2 regions of the Marinilactibacillus sp. GCM10026970 genome follow, and region 1 is predicted to be linked to the other one. Evidence: predicted binding sites of a transcription regulator. Region 1 holds the regulator's gene; the other holds the start of a gene.
The links. The regulator NrdR, encoded in region 1, represses ribonucleotide reductase genes. The targets are predictions, from matches to a motif close to ACACNATATATNGTGT.
Positions count from the first base shown of each region.

Region 2: a site for NrdR is predicted at 1,440-1,455, ahead of nrdH (glutaredoxin-like protein NrdH). Genes of this name have one in related genera too.

Region 1 is NZ_JBHSUL010000018.1:7,259-10,591, reverse strand. Features, by position in the region: gene ACFP65_RS06150 (replication initiation and membrane attachment family protein) at 1-1,002, opposite strand, end outside; gene nrdR (transcriptional regulator NrdR) at 1,023-1,490, opposite strand; gene coaE (dephospho-CoA kinase) at 1,553-2,158, opposite strand; gene mutM (DNA-formamidopyrimidine glycosylase) at 2,190-3,032, opposite strand; gene polA (DNA polymerase I) at 3,110-3,333, opposite strand, start outside.
Region 2 is NZ_JBHSUL010000027.1:302,650-305,982, reverse strand. Features, by position in the region: gene holB (DNA polymerase III subunit delta') at 1-751, shown strand, start outside; gene ACFP65_RS08870 (initiation-control protein YabA) at 950-1,294, shown strand; gene nrdH (glutaredoxin-like protein NrdH) at 1,707-1,940, shown strand; gene nrdI (class Ib ribonucleoside-diphosphate reductase assembly flavoprotein NrdI) at 1,946-2,317, shown strand; gene nrdE (class 1b ribonucleoside-diphosphate reductase subunit alpha) at 2,304-3,333, shown strand, end outside.

The DNA.
Region 1 (3,333 bases):
TTTTTGATTCTTGATAGATTTCAAATATTCAATTGGTTTTACTTCCTGAGCATGAAGAATGATTTCGATTTCCTGATTGTTAAATCCTTTTTGTTTCAGTTGTGTTTTGCGCCCACTTTTAACAGATTGTTCTTCTTGAATTGAACCCTTTATTTTATCTTGTATCTGAACTTGTCTAGCCTGCTTTTTATGGAAATCTCTTTGAACAATTTGTGGTAGTTTCTCTTGGTCGATATTTGAAGTTTCTATGTCTGTAGCTTCCAGAACATATTTTTGCATATCCAGTTCGTTGACACCATAAACTTCATAGAGAGAGATAATTAATTCTCTGATTTCTTTTGTAAGTGATTTTTTATTGATAAAATGATGATTCAATCCTTCCACAAAAAATATCCAATCGAAGTCACTTTGTTCACTCATCATTTGAACCGGTGAATGCGTCGAAGACGAGAACTCATTGTCATCAAACTCTATTACTGACAATTGATTATGTTTTTGAATGTCAAAATAGTAGACATCTAAGAAAGACTTTGTAATTTCTTGATACTCTTCTGCTTTAGGTTTTTCAATAGAGAACTGCTGTCTAATTTCGTTGAACATTCTTTCTCCAACTTTTTCAAATAAGATCAGACGCATCAGATGATCATTAAAAAATCGTTCGGCAGAAAGGGGCGGTTTGATTTCAAAAAGAAACTGATCTGAGTCCTTTTTACTTTTGTAAACACTCAACAGCCCTAAACCTTCGAGTCGAATGCGGGCTTGATATAATTCTGGTATCCCGATATCAAGAAGCGTCATCAGCTCAGATAAAGGTCTAGCTCCTGTCCAACCACTACCACTTCTGATGGATTCTTTTAAATTCATATACAATGTGAATGCTGCATTTCCAATAAGTGGTTGGTAGATTGTCGTCAAAATACGTACATCTTGATCAGAGAGAGGTACAGCTTGACGTAATGTGAAAAAATCTTTTGGGTTGACTTGCTGCCATGGGTAATTCATTGTGCACTCTCTCCTTTCATTTATTTGTCATTCTTTCTTTTCTTTGCTAGTTCCTGCATTTCTTTCATAAAAACCTCTATATCTTTGAATTGTCTGTATACACTTGCAAACCTTATATAAGCAACATCATCCACATCAGCGAGTTCTTGCATAATGTACTCACCAATCTTAGTAGATTCGATTTCGCTATCTCCACGGTCTCTGATCTTATACTCTACTCGAGTTACAATTTTTTCTTGATCTTCGGCTGTAACGGGTCTTTTCTCAAACGCTCGTCTCAGACCTCTTAAAAGTTTTTCTCGACTAAATTCTTCACGAGTTTTATCTTTCTTCACAACGAGTATTGGTGACTGCTCTAATCGCTCAAAGGTCGTAAATCTGAATCCACAACTTTCGCATTCTCTTCGTCTACGAGTGGCTTTATTTTCATCAGCTGGTCTACTATCGACTACTCTACTTCCATTATGCTGACAGCGAGGACATTGCATAGGAATCAGTCCTTTTCTTATAATCTAACGGTACTTTCAGTTATATTCAGTATACCATAGCTTTAAGTGCTGTAATACCCTTTACTTATAAGCCATTCATCGACTTGACTCATTGTATTTTCTAGCGTTCCATTGTTATAGATAACATAATCTGATTGGTCTACTTTTTCCGATAATTCCATCTGAGACTCAATTCTTTGAAGCGCCTCAGCTTGACTCAGTTTGTTTCGTTTCATCAATCGTGCTAGTTGCGTTTCTTTATCAACAGCTACAACCATAATCTCATCAACATCTTTTTTGTAGCCAGCTTCAAATAATAATGGAATATCTAGTACAATCAGTTCATGTCCAGAAGTGATCAATCGATCTTTCTCTGAAAGAATCCATTCTCTAATATAGTAAGACAGACAGTCATTTAACTGTTTTCTCTTTAAGGGATCGCTAAAAATGAGTTCTCCTAGTTTTTTTCGATTCAATTCACCATTTTCCAGTAGAATCTCCTCACCAAATAGATTCTGTACTTTTTCTAATGCTTCAGTTCCTGGTTCAATAACAATTCTAGCCCCGACGTCAGCATCTACCACAGGAATGTTATGTTTTAAGAAATAACGACTAACAGTCGACTTGCCAGATGCAATACCTCCTGTCAAACCTAATACATAAGTCATGATCAACCTCCTTCTCTACTCTATTCTATTATTAACGAATCAACTGACTTTCTGACTGGCAATTTGGGCAGTAATGCGTTCCTCTTTGCGCTACTTTCGTTTTTTCAATAGTTGTTCCACAACGTGGGCAAGATTGCCCTTTTTTTCCATATACATTCAAGAATGACTGATATGATCCTGTTTCTCCGAAAGCGTTCTGATAAGTTCGTATGGTTGTCCCACCCGCTTTTACTGCCTTACCCATAACGAGTAAAATAGCTTCGTAAAGAGTAATAAGTTCTCTTTCAATTAACGTGTTCGCCATACGTGCTGGGTGAATTTTTGCTTCAAATAAAATTTCATCTGCATAGATATTCCCAATACCTGCAATGACCGTTTGATCTAAAAGTGTTGCTTTGATTGTTTTTTTCCTTTTAAGCAATTGATTTTTAAATGTTTCTAACACCAAAGTTTCTCTTACTGGTTCTGGTCCTAGTTTGGCAATCGATGCGTGAGCAAGCTCAGTGTCTCTTGGAATCAATGATATCCTACCAAATTTCCTAACATCAAGGTATCTGAGCTCCCTTCCATCTTCTAGTTCAAAGATCACATGGGTGTGTTTTGAGATTGGGACATCATTTGATTCTATTCGGTATTTCCCTTCCATTCTCAAATGCGAAATCATTACGTAATCTGTTAAAAAAAATAATAAAAATTTCCCTCTTCTTCCTATTGATTCAATACGTTGATTTTTAATTTTTTCTTTGAATAGGCGAATATCACTCGGTTCCGCAATGATTCTATCCCATAAAACAGTTACTTGTTTGATTTTCAATCCTTTGATCAGCTTTTCTAGTCCTGTCCGGACACTTTCTACTTCTGGTAATTCAGGCACATGATTCTTCCTTTCATTCTCCTATAAAAACAGTTAAAGAAGCGAGAGTAAACTCGCTTCTTAGCTGTTTTGTTATATTATTTAGCTTCATACCAGCTCTTACCCCAGCTGCTTTCAACTTTGAGCGGTACAGATAGTTCTACTGCACTTTCCATAACTTCTTTGACTAGTTCTTCTAAAACCGGTATCTCTTCTTCTGGAGCTTCGAAAATGACCTCATCGTGAACTTGTAAAAGCATCGTAGCTTCAAGGCCTTTTTCTTTTACTTTTTCCGCCATATTAATCATAGCTACTTTCAAGA
Region 2 (3,333 bases), on a different contig from region 1:
TATTGAAATCAAACCAGATGGATTATCCATTAAAGTTGCTCAAGTAAGAGAACTGAAAGAAGAATTCTCTAAAAGTGGAGTAGAAAGCAAACGTAAACTGTTCATTATAGAAGATGTCGAGAAAATGACTCAGAACGCCGCGAATAGCTTGCTTAAATTTTTGGAAGAGCCAGATGGAGAAACGACGGCATTATTGCTCACGACAGCAAAACAGCGGTTACTGCCTACTATCCTTTCGCGTTGCCAGATCGTCCATTTCCCAGTTCAACCACTTGGAGATCGAATAGATGAATTGAAAGAGCGTGGACTGACGGATTCGCAAGCAGCGCTGACTGCAAGAGTGACCCATGACGCAGAGAAAGCGATTGAACTAGCTGGAGATGAATCCTTTCAGAATTTGGTGAAAGCGACTTGGAACTGGTTCAAGTTTTTATCGAAAAAAGATGACCAGGCTTTCGTATATGTTCAGACAGATTTAATGGGAACGGTCAATGACAGAGAATCAAACCAGCTCGTAGTTGATCTACTCATTATTTTATACCGAGATCTATTGAATCTAACCTATTCTGATTCGGTTATCGTAGCGTTTTTAAATTATGAAGCACAACTTAAACAAATAGCGGAACAGTATTCTAGTAGACAAATTATCTATATCCTAGAACAATTGCTGGAAGCGAAAAAGAAATTGAACAGCAATGTAGCTGCCCAAGGTGTTTTTGAAGATATTTCACTTCAAATGATAGCTGGGTAAACTTATTCGATAAATGGTCACGAAAACTGTCCCTTTACAAAAATCAGCAAACTTTATGCATTGAGTGTTTGCCATTTCAATTCTAATCATGTTATGCTATTACAAGGCAGTAGATTGAAAAATAGACTGCCTACTGACAATCAAAGTTAAAGTTGAAACCGATAAACACTCTGTAGAGAAATGAAAAAGTGGTGAACAATGAATAAGAAAGAATTACATGACACATTTTCTGATTTGGAAACCCAAGCAGAAGCCACTCTGAAGACGCTCAAGCAAGTGAAAGTAGAGCTGTCTCAGTTAACTGAAGAAAACCATGCATTAAGTATGGAGAATCAGCATCTGAGAGACAGATTAGCTGAAGTTATCAAACAGCAGTCGATTGAAAAACAATTAAGTGATACAGGTATGACAAAATCTCGGATGAATCTTGAAAAAATATATGAAGATGGTTTTCATGTATGTAACCTGTTTTATGGTTCTAGAAGAGATGGCGATGAGCCTTGCGCATTTTGTTTGGAAGTTATTTATGGTGAACGGAAATAAAGTCTATCTGCTTCAAAAAAAATTACCACTATATATAGTTATGAGGCAAAAAAACAAAAAAGCATTTTTCAAGTGCAAATCCTTGTACACTCTCGTTCTGCTCGAATTATTGAGCAAAATAGCGAGAGTGTATTTTTGTGCCTTGACACAACATGTAGTGTTCGGTTTAAAAATCTTTCCCATATACAGTGTTTTAGACTTGAAATTTTTCTATAGTCATGTAGAATAATAGATACGATAGAAGAAGAGCTGAGCGCTGAAAAGTACACATGTTCGATAACGAAGTGGTACCATATATAGATTAGCTCTTCTGCATTGAAGCGAACAGAATTTGTGTTTTAAGACAAGAGATTCAGTCGCTTATCACATTGAGCTCAACAACCAGCAGGTTACTTAATAGGAGGAAAACATCATGTCAAACAAAACAGTCATCGTATATTCAAAACCAAATTGTATGCAGTGTAACTTTACAAAGAAATTTTTAGAGGATAAAGGTATCCCATTTGAAATTAAAGATATTGCTGAAAACGAAGCAGCAATCGAAGAAGTTAAAAGTTTAGGATTCAGCTCTTTGCCAGTTGTTCTTGCTGAAGGACTAGAAGCATTTAACGGCTTTCGCCCAGATATGCTGAATCAATTAGCGTAATCATTATGAAGGTAGTGTATTTTTCTCTGACAGGACAGACCAGAAAATTCGTAAACAAACTTGAGATGGATTCGTTGGAATTAACGCCAACCAATCCATTTATTCCTGTAAACGAACCTTACATCGTTATAACTCCCACGTATGATAAAGAAATGACCGAAATCTTAAACGATTTTATTGAGACAGAAAACAATCAATCTTTTTTAAAAGGAGTAGCTGGCGGAGGAAATCTTAATTTTGCACAGCTATTTGTTTTTACTGCGAAAGATTTGGCAAAAGAGTATAACGTTCCGTTAATTCATAGTTTTGAATTTCAAGGAAACGAAGAAGACGTATCAAAAATAAAGAAAGTGGTGGATGATCTTGGCTACAAATAGTCCAGTAAAAGAACAATCTAAAGAAGTGACGTATTTTCAATTAAACAATGAAATCAATCGCCCGGTAAATAATCAGATTCCCCTTCATAAAGATCGCGAAGCTGTAAAAGCTTATTTTATCGAGCATGTAAATCCGAATACAGTTTCGTTTGACAGTATTAATGAAAAAATCGATTATCTGATCAAGCACGATTTTATTGAAGAAGCGTTTATTGGAAAGTACTCAAGAACATTCATTACAGAATTGATCGAAGGACTCTATAACCAGAAATTCCGTTTCCGCTCATTTATGTCTGCGTATAAATTCTATACTCAGTATGCTTTGAAAACAGATGATGGTAAACGTTTCTTGGAAAGATTCGAAGACCGTATCGCTTTCAACGCACTGTATTTAGCACATGGGGACGAAACTCTGGCAACGAATATTGCTGAAGAAATCATCAATCAGCGTTATCAACCAGCGACACCAACATTTCTGAATGCAGGTAGAAAACGTCGTGGGGAATTGGTTTCTTGCTTCTTGATTCAAACAACAGATGATATGAACAGTATTGGACGCGCAATCAACTCAGCGCTTCAATTGTCTCGTATTGGTGGAGGCGTTGGAGTAAATCTTACAAACCTTAGAGCAGCTGGAGATCCTATCAAGAAAATTGAAAATGCTTCTAGTGGTGTTTTACCTGTTATGAAGTTATTAGAAGATAGCTTTAGTTATTCCAACCAGTTAGGACAAAGAAATGGTGCTGGCGCGGTTTATTTGAATATTTTCCATCCGGATATCATGAGTTTCCTTTCTACTAAAAAGGAAAACGCAGATGAGAAAGTTCGTGTGAAGACACTTTCTTTAGGTGTTACCGTTCCAGATAAATTCTATGAATTAGCAGCACATAATGAAGACATGTACTTGTTTAGTCCTTATGATGTTGAAAGAATTTATGGCGAGCCATTTGCATATATCGATATTACTAAAGAATACGACAATATGGTAGCGAATCCTGAAATCACTAAAACAAAGG